2 regions of the Rhodococcus jostii RHA1 genome follow, and region 2 is predicted to be linked to the other one. Evidence: riboswitches for the same ligand, from Rfam matches in the RefSeq annotation. Region 2 holds a riboswitch; the other holds the start of a gene.
What was found. A riboswitch is a leader RNA that binds a small molecule or an ion and turns the genes downstream of it on or off. The one in region 2 is predicted to bind glycine.
Positions count from the first base shown of each region.

Region 1: it holds a riboswitch for glycine, as region 2 does, so the genes downstream of both, gcvP (aminomethyl-transferring glycine dehydrogenase) here and RHA1_RS14250 (DUF5058 family protein) in region 2, are expected to answer to the same signal.

Region 1 is NC_008268.1:958,951-966,737, reverse strand. Features, by position in the region: gene garA (glycogen accumulation regulator GarA) at 270-770, shown strand; gene ftsR (transcriptional regulator FtsR) at 767-1,507, shown strand; gene RHA1_RS04325 (bifunctional nuclease family protein) at 1,650-2,123, shown strand; gene RHA1_RS04320 (MerR family transcriptional regulator) at 2,408-3,028, shown strand; glycine riboswitch at 3,098-3,221, shown strand; gene gcvP (aminomethyl-transferring glycine dehydrogenase) at 3,396-6,248, shown strand; gene RHA1_RS04310 (metallophosphoesterase) at 6,291-7,445, opposite strand; gene RHA1_RS04305 (substrate-binding domain-containing protein) at 7,442-7,787, opposite strand, start outside.
Region 2 is NC_008268.1:3,085,063-3,092,849, reverse strand. Features, by position in the region: gene lpdA (dihydrolipoyl dehydrogenase) at 1-1,153, shown strand, start outside; glycine riboswitch at 1,355-1,446, shown strand; glycine riboswitch at 1,450-1,550, shown strand; gene RHA1_RS14250 (DUF5058 family protein) at 1,674-2,366, shown strand; gene RHA1_RS14245 (hypothetical protein) at 2,396-3,055, shown strand; gene RHA1_RS14240 (amidohydrolase) at 3,184-4,407, shown strand; gene RHA1_RS14235 (MFS transporter) at 4,477-5,832, opposite strand; gene RHA1_RS14230 (ATP-binding protein) at 6,030-7,787, shown strand, end outside.

The DNA.
Region 1 (7,787 bases), 2.1 Mb from region 2:
AGCCCGGAAAACCGGGTTGCCGGAAAAATCCGCTGTCGGAATACCGGTTCGTAATGTGCTGGCGGCCTGTCTCACTACACGCACCGGCGTGCGCAGGGTACGGTCGATGTTGAACGCATGTGCCGTGTCGGGGCGCAGGTCCGTAGTTTGAATGTGATCGTGGGAGTTTGCACAGAAGTTAATGTGCACGGGAACCGAATTATGTAGTACCGAGTGGCATTGCGTAGTCCAGCGAATCTTGCTGGATGATCGAACTAGGAGGAGAAACGGTGAGCGAGAACGGCAACGACGCGGTCTATGGGGAGACGCCGGCGGAAACCACGTCGGTCTTCCGCGCGGACTTTCTCAATGAGCTCGACAACTCCTCGGCAACCCAGGCTCCGGAAGCTCCGGTGTCGGGTGTGGAGGGACTGCCCGCGGGCTCTGCTCTGCTCGTCGTCAAGCGTGGACCGAACGCAGGGTCGCGCTTCCTGCTCGACCAGCCGACGACGTCCGCGGGACGGCATCCCGACAGCGACATCTTCCTCGACGACGTGACCGTCAGCCGTCGTCATGCGGAGTTCCGTCAGGAGGACGACGAGTTCCAGGTGGTCGACGTCGGCAGCCTCAACGGCACCTACGTCAACCGGGAACCGGTCGACTCGGCCGTCCTGGCGAACGGTGACGAGGTCCAGATCGGCAAGTTCCGACTGGTCTTTCTGACCGGACCCCGGACCACTGCCGGTGGCTCGCAGATCGGTGAGACGTCAGCTGGTGCGGGTAGCCAATGACCGCGGTGCGGCAGCAGCAGGCGCAATCGGGGATGTCGATCGGCTCCGTGCTGGATCGACTCCGCCCCGATTTTCCTGATGTGACGATCTCGAAGATCCGATTCCTCGAAGCCGAGGGTCTCATCAGCCCCCAGCGCACTCCGTCGGGGTATCGGCGATTCTCGATCGCCGACTGTGAACGTCTGCGCTATGTCCTCACTGCGCAGCGGGATCAGTATCTGCCGCTGAAGGTCATCAAGGAGCAGCTCGAGGCCATCGACAGAGGTGTGGCCACGGTCGGCGCAGGCGATTCTTCGCCGCGCCGGCCGCGCACGCTCACGGTGGCCCCGGGCGAGGTGTCCCCGGAGGAGTTCCTCACCGACCGCGAGGTGCGGATCAGCCGCGACGATCTGATCGCCCGGGCGGGGATCGACGACAAGTTCCTCGGCGAACTGACCCGCGGAGGCCTGGTCGTTCCCGGGCCGGCAGGGTTCTTCGACGAAGACGCGGTGACACTGGCGCGCACCGCGAGGGCGATGTCCGAGTTCGGACTCGAAGTGCGGCACCTGAGGGCGTTCAAGCTGGCGGCCGACCGCGAGGCCGGGCTGGTCGCGCAGATCGCCGGGCCCGTCGCCAAGGGCCGCGACGCCGGCGCACGTGATCGCGCCGAGGAGATGGTGCGCGAACTGGCCGCCTTGTCTCTGACGTTGCACACCTGCCTGGTGAAGTCGGCAGTCCGGGGTGCGCTCGATCGGTGAGGTGAACTCGCCGACCGTCCCCACTTCCCAACGACGCTGCGCTCGAACGGCTGTACGGTCGAAGAGCAGACACGAATCGAATAGAATCCTGGTACGGCATTGTGTGCCGCGGACGGACCATTGCAGGGTGGAGGCAGACGCGATGAGCGAAATGCACGTGATCGGAGTTCGTGTCGAGCAACCCCAAAGTCAACCTGTTCTGCTGTTGCGTGAAACCGACGGCGAGCGGTACCTGCCCATCTGGATCGGCCAGACCGAGGCCACCGCGATCGCACTCGAACAGCAGGGCGTCGAGCCGGCGCGTCCGCTGACCCACGATCTCATCAAGAACCTGATCGAAGCCTTCGGTCGCACCTTGAAGGAAGTTCGCATCGTCGACCTGCGCGAGGGCACGTTCTATGCCGACCTCGTGTTCGACCAGAACACCCGCGTCTCGGCCCGCCCGTCCGACTCCATCGCCATCGCACTGCGGATCGGGGTGCCGATCTTCGCCGAGGAATCGGTGCTCACGGAGGCCGGTCTGGTCATGCCCGACGAGCGCGAGGACGAGGTCGAGAAGTTCAAGGAATTCCTCGAGTCCGTGTCGCCGGACGATTTCAAGGCCACCGACGGCTAGGTTGCACCCTCGGAAAAGCCTCGGGCGCGGAGTAACGGTTGAGGTTCCTCCGGCGCGTTGCGTTGACCCCGTCTCTTCGGAGTCATAGCGTTCAGTGCAGTGATTTTCTGCCCTGCAGATTCTATCGGGCGTACGCTGAGTAGGTTCAGGGTACGGGCTTGCTCGATGTCACTGGTGGCGCTTGCGCCGCTCGATGTGCTGTGGCTGTGCCGCGGGCACTGGCGACGCGCGTCACAGGCGCACTGATCGTCGGGTTCAGTGCAACATGCGAGAGGGAGTAGTCAGTGGGAGATCGGCCGCAGGAGAATGCGCTGAATCTTGCGCCCGGCGACAACGTTGCCGAGTCCGAATTCAGCTCCGAGGAGATCCAACCGGGCCTCTTCCCGGACGATTCCGTGCCCGACGACCTCGTCGGATACCGCGTCCCCATCGCCTGCCAGATCGCGGGAATCACCTACCGCCAGCTCGATTACTGGGCTCGCACTTCGCTCGTCGTGCCGTCCATTCGTGGCGCAGCAGGTTCGGGCAGCCAACGGCTGTACTCGTTCAAAGACATCCTCGTCCTCAAGATCGTCAAGCGTCTGCTCGACACCGGAATATCCTTGCAGAACATCCGCGTGGCCGTCGACCACCTCCGTAAGCGCGGAGTGCGGGACTTGGCGAAGATCACACTATTCTCGGACGGGACCACGGTCTACGAGTGCACGTCCCCCGAAGAGGTCGTCGATCTGCTCCAGGGCGGGCAGGGCGTCTTCGGTATCGCGGTGAGCGGTGCGATGCGCGAACTGACCGGCACCATCGCCGATTTCCCGGCCGAGCGCGCCGATGGCGGCGCGAGCGAGCAGAGCCCCGAGGACGAACTGGCGTCGCGGCGCAAGAACCGCGCGAGCCGCAAGACGGGCTAGCCCGCCTCCATCGGAGCGCGGCGCTGCCTGCGCCGCCATCCGTAGCCGTGACATAGACTGGCGGTGCGTCGACGCCGTGCGGGAGAGTTCCGGGCACTGCAAGCACAGAAACATCGTGTGTGCAGGAGTTCGGGCGCCGAAGGAGCAACACCTCCCCGTCAATCTCTCAGGCAGACAGGACCGTGCGGGCTCCGACGTCTCTGGAAAGCGGTGGGAGCACCCACCCGCCCACGGGGAAAGGGCCGTCTTCAACCGCGAACGACGGTACCGAATCTCTCAGGCGCTCGACTCGAGCAGGCGACAGAGGGGGAGGGACGTTCCGCTACGCGGGGCGTGTCCTGATCCTGCGAACTGCTTGGGAGTTGTCGTGATCGACGCTGGAAGCCGTACATTCGCCGATCGTCATGTCGGCCCGAACGCTGCGGAACTCGCGCACATTCTCGAACTGGTCGGAGCCGATTCGCTCGACGACCTCGCGTCGAAGGCCGTCCCCGCCGTCATCCTGGACGGGGTCACGGCCGGCATCGCCGACGGCCTCGACGCACTGCCCGCGCCGGTGTCCGAGCACGAAGCGCTCGCCGAACTGTCCACACTCGCCGCGCAGAACACCGTGGCGACGTCCATGATCGGTCTCGGCTACTACGACACCCTCACCCCGCCGGTCCTGATCCGGAACATCATCGAGAACCCGGCCTGGTACACGGCCTACACGCCGTACCAGCCCGAGATCAGCCAGGGCCGGCTCGAAGCGCTCCTCAACTTCCAGACGATGGTCGCCGACCTGACCGGCATGGAGGTCGCCAACTCGTCGATGCTCGATGAGGCCACCGCCGCCGCCGAGGCGATGACGCTGTTGCGCCGGGCGAGCAAGAGCAAGTCCCCGCGGTTCGTCGTCGACGCCGACCTGTTCCCGCAGACGCTGGCCGTCGTCGAGACCCGGGCCGAGCCGCTCGGCATCGAGATCGTCGTGGCCGACCTGTCCGTCGGCCTTCCGGACGGTGACTTCTTCGGCGTCCTCGCCCAGATGCCCGGCGGGTCCGGCCGTATCGTCGACTACACCGACGTGATCGCCGCCGCCCACGAGCGCGGCGCACTGGTCGCGGTCGGGGCGGATCTGCTGGCACTCACCCTCCTCACCCCGCCCGGCGAGATCGGGGCCGACGCCTGCTTCGGCACCACCCAGCGGTTCGGTGTCCCCATGGGCTTCGGTGGCCCGCACGCCGGCTACCTCGCCGTGCACACCAAGCACGCACGTCAACTCCCCGGCCGTCTGGTGGGCGTCTCCGTCGACGCCGACGGCGACAAGGCGTACCGGCTGGCGCTGCAGACCCGCGAGCAGCACATTCGCCGCGAGAAGGCGACGTCGAACATCTGCACCGCTCAGGTGTTGCTGGCGATTCTGGCGGCCATGTACGCCAGCTACCACGGCGCCGAGGGCTTGAAGGCGATCGCCCTGCGCGTGGCGAACACGGCGCACTCGCTGGCCGCCGCGCTCCGCAAGACCGGGGCCGTCGTCGTCCACGAACACTACTTCGACACGATCCTCGTTCGAGTGGACGGCCGAGCCGCGGACGTGGTGGCGAAGGCGAAGGACGCCGGCATCAACCTGCGGCTCGTCGACGCCGATCACGTCGCCATCGCGTGCGACGAGGCCACCACCGCCGACGACGTCACCCAGGTTCTGGCGGCGTTCGGCGGCGAAGGCGCCGTGACCGAGGAGGTGGGCACGTCCGTCCCCGACGCGCAGCTCCGCGGATCCGACTACCTGCAGCACGAGGCCTTCACCCGGTATCGCACCGAGACGGCGATGCTGCGCTACCTGCGGGCGTTGTCCGACAAGGACATCGCACTCGACCGAAGCATGATCCCACTCGGTTCCTGCACGATGAAGCTCAATGCCACCGCCGAGATGGAAGCGATCACCTGGCCCGCGTTCGCCGGACTGCACCCGTTCGCGCCGACCGGGGACACACCGGGAATTCTCCGCATCATCAAGGACCTCGAGAACTGGCTCGTGGCCGTCACCGGCTACGACGCAGTCAGCCTGCAGCCGAATGCCGGTAGCCAGGGCGAGTACGCGGGGCTGCTCGCGATCCGCAACTACCACCTCAGCCGCGGAGACGACCACCGCGACACCTGCCTCATCCCGTCGAGCGCCCACGGCACCAACGCCGCATCCGCGGTCATGGCCGGGATGCGCGTCGAGGTCGTGGCGTGCCGCCCCAACGGTGACGTGGACCTGGACGATCTGCGCGCGAAGATCGCCGACCATGCCGAGCGCCTCGCGGCGATCATGATCACCTACCCGTCCACACACGGTGTGTACGAGCACGAGATCGCCGACATCTGCGCCGCCGTCCACGACGCCGGCGGCCAGGTGTACGTCGACGGCGCCAACCTCAACGCCCTTGTCGGCCTGGCCCGTCCCGGCCGGTTCGGCGGCGACGTGAGCCACCTCAACCTGCACAAGACGTTCTGCATCCCGCACGGTGGCGGTGGCCCCGGCGTCGGTCCGATCGGTGTGCGGTCCCACCTCACGCCGTTCCTGCCCGGGCATCCGCTCGCACCGGAACTCGGCACGGCCGGACCGATCTCCGCGGCCCCCTACGGCAGTGCGTCGATCCTCCCGATCACGTGGGCGTACATCCGGATGATGGGCGCCGTCGGGCTGCGCCGCGCAAGCCTGACCGCCATCGCCTCGGCCAACTACATCGCGCGCCGCCTGGACGAGTACTTCCCCGTCCTCTACACCGGCGAGGGCGGAATGGTGGCCCACGAGTGCATCCTCGACCTCCGGCCGATCACCAAGGACACCGGTGTGACCGTCGACGACGTCGCAAAGCGCCTCGCCGACTACGGATTCCACGCACCGACGATGAGCTTCCCGGTGGCGGGCACCCTCATGGTGGAGCCCACCGAGAGCGAGAACCTCGAAGAGATCGACGCCTTCTGCGAGGCGATGATCGCGATCCGCGCCGAGATCGACCGCGTGGGCGCGGGGGAGTGGCCGGTGGACGACAACCCGCTGCGCGGTGCCCCGCACACGTCCGGTTGCCTCGTCGCGGAGTGGAACCACCCCTACACCCGTGAGACGGCGGTGTTCCCCCGGGGCAAGGCACGGCCGAAGGTGTGGCCGGCGGTGCGGCGCATCGACGGTGCACACGGCGACCGCAACCTCGTGTGCTCCTGCCCGCCGATCTCCGCATTCGAAGGCGCCTGACACAGATGCCCGTCCCGCTCACGCGGGGCGGGCATCGCTCGCTCAGTCCTCGCGCACCAGCTCCAGGATCGTGATCTCCGGTGGGGCGCCCACCCGCACGGGCGGACCCCACGTGCCCACACCGCGGGTCGTGTAGAGGACGGTGTTCCCGATGCGGTCCAGTCCCGTCACCGACGGCTGCTGCAGCGGCACCAGATAACGCAGCGGCCACATCTGCCCACCGTGCGTGTGCCCCGACAGTTGCAGGTCGACACCGAGGTCGGACGCTTCGAGTGCCTGCCGCGGTTCGTGCGCGAGCAGCACGACGAACGTCGACGGGTCGCGTCCGGCGAGCGCGGCCGGAAGATCGGGTTCGTACGGGGTCGGCGAGGAATAGTCGTGGATGCCCGCGATGTCGAGGGTGGCGCCGCCCCGGGTGATCGTCGCGCGCTCGTTGCGTAGCGTCCGGATGCCCAGCCGGTCCCACACGTCCAGCCACCGGCCACCGTCGTCGGCGTAGAACTCGTGATTGCCGCTGACACCGAACACTCCGAGCGGGGCCTCGAGGTCGCCGAGCGGTTGCAGATCGGGCGACACCTTGGCGACGGTCCCGTCGACCAGATCGCCCGCGATCGCGACGAGATCCGGCTGCTCCGCGTTCACCAGGTCGACGACCCGCCGGGTGAAATCCACTCCTCGCGCCGGGCCGACGTGAAGGTCGGACACGAGCGCCACACGCACACCGTCGAACTCGGCGGGCAGACGCTTCAGCGGCACCCGAACCCGCACGATCCGAGGCCGCGCGGCCTCCGACACCCCGTAACCGGCGGCGCCGACGGCACCCACCACGACGACGGTGGTGGCGATGCGCAGGCTTCGCCGTCGCGACAGATCGACCTGTTCGTCGTTCCCGGTGCCGCGCAGGCGGCCGAACAGCCGCGTCAGCAGCGACACCAACGCGACCAGGAGAAGCCCGAGCACCAGATAGAACATCGCGCCGAGCCACACCCAGCCCACCCACCCCGGGGGACGCGCCCATCCCGGATCGAAGGCTTCGCCGCTGCCGACGCCGATGACCGCGAGAACCCACAGGACCACGAGGGTCACGTCGACGGCCACCGACCAGGGCCGGCCCAGCCCGGTGGCCCGCACGAGTCGCCGATGGAGCCACCACGTGACGAGTGCGAGGAAGACCGCGAAGACCAGGAGCCTCGTCACGACAGCAGCTTACTGATCGCGGTCGGCAGTGCCGCGCCGTCCGAGGACGCGACCTTCTCCAGCGACCCGCCGGTGCGATCGGCCAACGCCTGCAACGTGTTGAGGTCGGAGTTCTCGCCGATCGTCACGACGTCGATGCGCACCGGCTTCGACGTGCTCGAGGCCGCCGCGATAGCGGACAGCAGATCCGCGCGCGCAACGGAGTCGTCGTTGGCGCCGTCGGTGACGAGCAGCACCGAGTTGGTCCGGCCCGGCGAGTATCCGTCGACCGCGCTCTTGTACGCCGCTTCGAGCGACGTGTACGTCGAGGACCCGGTAGCGGGTGTCGCCTCGGCGAGCCGG
Region 2 (7,787 bases):
CACGTTCGACGGTGTCGACCTCGAGAAGGTCCTGAGCTACCAGAACACCATCGTCACCCGACTGCACAAAGGATTGCAGGGCCTCGTCGACTCGTACGGCATCACCGTCGTCAACGGCCGCGGACGGTTGGTCGGACCCAACGGAGTGGAGGTCGACGACGAGCTGATCACGGGCGCCGCCGTCGTCCTGGCGACGGGGTCGTCGCCGAAGACGCTGCCCGGCATCAGCATCGGCGGCCGGATCGTCACCAGCGAACAGGCGCTCGTGTTGCCGTCCGTCCCGAAGAAAGCGATCATCCTGGGCGGCGGCGTCATCGGCGTCGAATTCGCCAGTGTCTGGGCGTCGTTCGGTGCGTCGGTGACGATCGTCGAGGCGATGCCGCGGCTGGTGCCGAACGAGGACGAAACGACCTCCAAGTACCTCGAGCGGGCATTCCGTCGTCGCAAGATCGCCGCGAAGACAGGTGTGCGGGTGACGGAGGTGACGCAAGACGAGGATGCGGTGTCCGTCACCCTCGACTCCGGCGACGTGCTCGACGCCGACGTCGTGCTGGTCGCAGTGGGGCGCGGACCCAACACCGCGTCGATGGGGTACGAGGAGACCGGAGTGATGCTCGACAAGGGCTTCGTGGTGACCAGTGATCGACTGCGCACCACGGTCCCGAACGTCTTCGCGGTCGGCGACATCGTCCCCGGGCTCCAGCTGGCCCACCGCGGTTTCCAGCAGGGGATCTTCGTGGCGGAGGAGATCGCCGGGCTCCGTCCGGACGTCGTCGACGAGACCGGGATCCCGCGGGTCACCTACTCCCACCCCGAGGTCGCGTCGGTCGGGTTGACCGAGACCGCCGCCCGGGAGAAGTTCGGCGAGAACGTCGAGACCGTCACCTACGACCTCGCCGGCAACGGCAGGAGCCAGATCCTCAAGACGTCGGGAGCGGTCAAACTCGTGGTGGCGCCGACCGGGGTCGTCGTCGGCGTGCACATGGTCGGCGACCGCGTCGGGGAGCTGATCGGTGAGGCGCAGCTGCTCTACAACTTCGAGGTCGATGCCGCGCAGGCGGCGAAGTTCGTGCACGCCCACCCCACCCAGGGCGAGGCGCTCGGTGAGGCACTGATGGCAGTGGCCGGCAAGCCTCTCCACGTCCACGGCTGACCCCCATGTGAGTGGCAAAGGGTGCTGGCGCACGCTTTGCCACTCACATGGGGTGTTCGGCATGCGAACGCGCACTGGCGATTTCCGCCCAGGAGTGTGAGTTAACACGCCGGAACGGCGAAGTCATGCCTTCGTAATACGTCTGCGGAACAGTACGTCCCGAGTCAGTTCGATTCGGAACCATCACGGTGGTTTCTCCCTATGAACCTGGCTGGAGAGTTCCGGGACCGAGTCCCGGACGCCGAAGGAGCAAGTACCCACAAACTCTCAGGCACCAGGACAGTCAGGGTCGGGAACTCTGGAGAGCAGCGTGTCGGCTGTAACGGCACGTTCACCGACGGGGCACGATGACCACTCCCACGAGTGTGTCTCCAAACTCTCAGGTTACGGAACAGAGCGGGTGTCAGCCGAGGCGATCCACCGGATCACCCTCACATCGCTCGAGCGATCGGTTCGCCGGTTACTCACGCTCCCTGGGAGATCCATGAATGTGACTGCTAGTGGGACATCCACGGACATCATGGCTGTCGCCAACTCGCCTGTTCTCTGGGTGGCCGTTGCCGGCATCTTCGTCGTCATCGTCGTGCAGTCGGCGATCTACATGACCGCGGTCCGCAAGGTGGCACCCGTCGCGGACATGTCGCCGGAAGACATGAAAGTGTCGTTCCGCTCCGGCGCCGTCTCGGCGATCGGACCGTCCCTGGCGGTCTGCCTCGTGGCGATCGCCCTGCTCGCCCTCTTCGGGACGCCCGCCGTCCTGGCCCGCATCGGCCTGATCGGTTCCGCCGCGTACGACGTGTCCGCGGCCAGCATCGCCGCCGACTCCATGGGCGCGAAACTCGGTGCCGACACCTACACCCAGAATGTGTTCGTGGTCGCCTTCTTCGCGATGAGTATCGGCGGTGTGATGTGGATGCTGTCCGCGCTCGTCCTCACTCCGCTGCTCAAGCGGGGCGACGCGAAGATCCGCACCGTGAATCCGGCGTTGATGGCCGTCGTCCCGTCTGCCGCCCTGATCGGCGCGTTCGCGTCGCTGGGCTTCCAGGAACTGACGAAGTCCAGCTATCACATCGTCGCGTTCGCCGCCTCCGCGGTTGCGATGGGGATCTGCCTCTTCGTGGCCCGGACGTTCGGCAAGGGCTGGCTCCGTGAATGGGGGCTGGGCATTTCGATCCTCGCCGCCCTCACCGTTACCTACCTGGTCACTTCCTGATTCACGACTCGCACGGAAAGGACTTTTCGATGACTACCGACGAAGCCGTAACGGTGTCCACCGGTGCGCGTGCACTCGCCGAGTTCGACAAGACGACGTCCCGCTGGGGTCGGATCACGATGATCGTGGGGCTGCTTCTGTCGATCGGTGCGCCCCTGTACCTGGTGTTCTCGGGTGAGGTGGACGTCACCGGAGGCCAGTTGTGGACCGCGTTCGCCGCGGTGGCCGGGACATTCTTCATCATCTGGCTGGTCGAACCGCTGACCTATTTCCCCATCCTCGGTCCGGCCGCGATGTACCAGGCGTTCATGATCGGCAACATCGCGAACAAGCTGTTGCCTGCCGCGCTCATCGCGCAGACGAACATCGGAGCCAAACCGGGAACCAAGCGGGCCGAACTGGCTGCGGTCCTGGCGATCTGCGGCGCCGCGATGGTGCACCTCGTGTCCCTGGCCGTGTTCGTGGGGCTGCTCGGCACCTGGCTGATCAGCGTGATTCCCACCGACATCGTGACCGTCACCCGTTCCTACATCCTTCCCTCGGTCCTGGGGGCGGTCCTCGTCCAGGCGATCGTGTCGATGAAGCAGCCCCGGGCCACGGTGGTCGCGCTGCTGGTGGCCGCGGTCATCACGTTCGTGGTGGTTCCGGCGATGCCGAGCCTCGCGCTGTCGTCCACCGCCATCCGGTGATCGTGACGGCGGTCCTCGCCTGGTTCCTGCGGAACAAGAACGACCAGAGCCCGGCCGAGCTCGCGACCATCGAGTAAGAATCGATGCGCGGAGACATCTCACCTTCACATGATTCGAAAGAAGACTCCATGACCGACCTCCCGATCGCGCTCACCGACGAGCTGCGGGCGAAGATGCACGACCTCTACTACCACCTGCATGCGAACCCGGAACTGTCCATGCAGGAACACAAGACCGCGGAGTTGATCCAGAGTTCCCTCGTCGCCCTCGGGATCGACACGTTCGTCTGCGGCGGCACCGGAGTGGTCGGTGTCCTGACCAACGGCGAGGGCCCCACGGTGGCCTTCCGCGCCGATTCCGATGGGCTGCCGATCGCGGAAGACACCGGCGTCGACTACGCCAGCGCCGCCACCGGACACCTCGACGACGGCACCGAGGTGCCCGTGATGCACGGCTGCGGCCACGACACACACGTCGCCACCCTGCTCACCGTCGCCGAACTGCTCGCAGGCGCGCGCGAGGCGTGGGCCGGAACGATCGTGTTCCTCTTCCAACCGGGCGAGGAAACGGCCGCCGGAGCGAAGGCCATGGTCGAGGATGGCCTGTGGGACCGGGCACCCAAGCCGGAGATCGTCTTCGGGCAGCACGTCGGGCCGATGCTGGCCGGCACCGTGCACGTCACGAGTGGCGACGCGATGGCCATGGCCGATTCACTGAAGGTCACCGTCTACGGCCAGGGCTCACACGGCTCCCAGCCCCAGGATTCGATCGACCCGATCATCCAGGGCGTCAACATGATCAACCGCATCCAGACCATCGTGTCCCGCGAAGTTCACCCCATGAAGCCGGCGGTCGTCACGGTCGCCACGTTCCATGCGGGGCTGAAGGAGAACATCATCGCGGACCGGGCCGAGTTCACGATCAACGTGCGCACCCTCGACCCCGAGGTGCGTGAGCAAGTCAATGCCGCGCTGCGCCGCATCATCTACGCCGAGGCCGACGCGTCCGGGGCGCCGAAGCCGCTGATCGAGGAGCTGTACACGTTCCCGCGCAACTACAACGATCCCGACGCCACCGCCGAACTCGTCGCCGAGCTGCAGAAGGTGCTGGGCGAGAACAACGTCAGGCCGTCGACTCCGATGATGGGCTCGGAGGACTTCGGCCTGCTCGCCGAGGTGATCGGCGTTCCGTCGGTGTTCTGGATGTTCGGTGGCCACACCGCGGAAACCCTCGAGAGTGGAAAGCCTGTGCCGGTGAACCACTCACCGTTCTTCGCCCCCGTCGCGGAGCCCACCCTGTCCACCGGCGTCCAGGCGGCGATGACGGCGATCCTGTCGAAGGTCGGGATCTAGGCCTTCCGGGCCCGTGAGTGGTTAACGAGTCTCTACACTCGTCAACCACGCACGGGTGGCGGAGCCGCCTCAGTGAGTGGTCAGCGGCGCGTCCGCGGTGGCGTCCCCGGCGTCCACGCCGGTCTTCTCGAACCGCAGTCGCGACACGGCGAGTCCGGCGAGCACGAAGGACGCGGCCACGAGGATGTACAGCTGGGTGGGCGACCAGTCGCGGTCGAGGAGGGCGCCCGCGACGATCGGGGACGCGATGGCGCCGACGCGGCCGATGCCGATGCCCCAGCCGACGCCGGTGGCCCGGACGGCGGGCGAGTAGACCGACGGCGTGATTGCGTACAGCCCGGCGATGCAGCCGTTGGCGAAGACGCCGATCAGGGCGCCGAGCCCGAACGCGATGACGATGGACGCGGTGGCGGGGACGAAGACGACGAGCAGCACGCCCGCGATCGCCATGTAGGCGATGAGCACGCGCTTGAGGGCGAAGCGTGCGGACAGCGCCCCGAGCAGGGTGGCGCCGAAGATGCCGCCGAGGTTGAGGAGCACTCCGCCGGTGACGCCCTGGTTCGCGGACATGCCCGCCTCGACCAGCAGTTTCGGGGTCCAGCTGGTGACGAAGTAGAAGCCGAACATCGCCATGAAGAACGCGAACCACACCAGGAGTGTGCTGCGGCGGCGCTGCGGAGACAGCAGGACGCGCATCGCGAATCCGGCGTCGGCCGTGGCGGCGGCGCGCGGTGCGGGCAGTCCGTCGAGTCGCGGCTGGCCGACCCGCTGGGCGAAGGCATTGATCCGGTCGAGGGCGTTGGCCGGTCGCCGGACGAGCAGGAAGTCGATGGATTCGGGGAGCCGGGCGTAGACGACGGGGATGATGGCCGCCGTGCACAGCCCGCCGAACAGGAACACCGAGCGCCAGCCGAGCGAGTTCTGCAGCACGACGGCGATGATTCCGCCGAGGGTGGCGCCGACGGCGTAACCGGTGGAGTTGAGACTCACCGCGAGCCCGCGCCAGCGGTTCGACGCGTACTCACTGGCGATGACGTTGCTGCTGGCGAGGATTCCGCCGATGCCGACGCCGGTGAGGGCGCGGAGCAGGCCGAGTTGCAACGCGCTCTGGCTGACCGCCGACAGCAGCATGCCCGTCGACGCGAGTGCCAGGCACAGCAGGATCATGGCGCGGCGGCCGATGGTGTCGGCCCACGGCGCCAGGAACAGCGAACCCGCGGCCATCCCGAACAGTCCGGCGCTGAGCAGGAGGCCGACGACCGAGCCGGACAGATCCCACTCCTGCGACACCGACTGGGCGGTGAACGCCATGACGAGGACGTCGAAGCCGTCGAGCACGTTGAGTAGACCGCAGATGGCGATGGCGCCCCATTGGTAGCGCGTCATCGGACTGCTGTCGATGCGTTCGCGTAGGTCGAATTGCATGCGCGGGACCTGCTCTTCCTCGGAGGTGGGCTGTGATGTGGCTCACGACTCACCTACCGTGGCGGACGGGTCACTCGAATCCAACTTCGCTTCCGAATGTCGGAAGACGAGAAGTGGCGGTTGCACGCGGTACTGGGCCATGATTTCCCTGTTGACAACGGACATGTCCGGGCGACCGGCAGTGGGCGGAAGGGTCCATGGATGTGACTGGCTCGGGTTTCGGTAATTCCTGGTCGGCGGATCGGTTGTTCGCCGGGCCGGGCGAGACACGGGAGCGGCTACGCCGCATCGATTGGGCGGCCACACCGCTGGGGCCGGTCGAGACCTGGTCTGTCGAGTTGCGGGCGGCAATACGCACCGTGCTGCCCTCCGAGGTCCCGATGTTGCTCTGGTGGGGTCCTGAGCTCGTGCAGATCTTCAACGACGCGTACACCCGGGTCCTCGGCGCCAAGTACCCCGCCGCGATCGGCGAACCCGGGGCCCAGTGTTGGGCGGAGATCTGGGACGAGGTGGGACCGCTCGCCGAGCAGGTGATGTCGGGCGGCGCGGCGACCTACACGGAGAATCAGCCGCTGTACCTGCTGCGGCACGGGTACCTCGAGGAGACGTACTGGACGTTCTCCTACAGTCCGGTACAGGACGAGGACGGGAAGGTCGCCGGTGTCTTCGTCGCGACGACCGACGTGACCGCGACCGTGCTCGGGGAGCGGCGATTGGAGACGCTGCGGCAACTGGGCACGGTATCCACCGCGGGCGGCGACGACCCGCTCGTCGATGCCTGCCGTGCGGTCGTGCGCGTGCTCGGCGCCAGCGGACAAGACGTTCCGCTGGCCGCGATATACCTCCGTCGGGAGGTCGCCGGTGGCTCGGGCGACGACGCCGCCGACGACCTGGTGCTCGTCGGTGCCGCCGGGGTGGACGACGACGGCGAGTTCAGGCCCGCCCGAATTCCGGCGACCGACGTCACCAGCCGCCGCGTCCAGGCGCCCGGCGAATCGTTCGAGCCCGCCGGGTCGAAGGCGGTGACGGAGGTGCGGCTGTGCCCGTTGATCGTGACGGGTCACGCGGAGCCGGTGGGTGTGCTCGTGCTCGGGATCAGTCCGTATCGCGCGTTCGACGACGCGTATCGGGGTTTCGCCGAGTTGGTCACGGCGAAGGTGTCGACGCTGATCTCGGACGCTCTGGCCTACGAGTTCGAACGGGACCGCGCCGCCGCGCTGGCGGAACTCGACGCGGCGAAGACGCGGTTCTTCCAGAACGTCAGTCACGAGTTCCGTACCCCGTTGACCTTGCTGCTGGGCCCCCTCGAGACTCTGCGTGAGCGGACCGGGGACGAGTTGCCCGCAGATCAGCGTGACGCGATCGCGGCCGCCTACCGGGCAGCGGTCCGGCTGCAGCAGCTCGTCGACGACCTCCTCGATCTGTCCAAGGCGGAAGCCGGCCAGCTGCTGCCCCGCCCGGAGCCGACCGATGTCGGCAGGCTGACCGCCGAATGCGTGAGCATGTTCGATTCCGCCGCCGTGCAGGCCGGACTCGCGCTCCGGGCCGATATCGACGAAGGCGCCGGTCCGGTCGAAGTGGACCGCGAGATGTGGGTGAAGATCGTGCTGAACCTCGTGTCGAACGCGGTCAAGTACACGCGGTCCGGATCCGTGTCCGTGGCGCTCCGCCAGGACGCCGGCCGGCTGGTGTTGAGCGTGACCGACACGGGGGTGGGCATTCCCGCCGAAGAACGGGAACGCGTATTCGACAGGTTCTATCGCGTCGAGGCCGGCGGGTCGGGCGGCGTCGGCATCGGGCTTTCCCTGGTGGCCGATTTCGCCGCTGCGCTCGGCGGTTCCGTCGAACTCGACAGCGCACCGGGCCGGGGCAGCACCTTCACCGTCCGCGTACCGCGGGTCCCGGCGCCGGACGGCGTGACCCCGCGCGCAGACGACCGACCCGTCGGCGCGGTG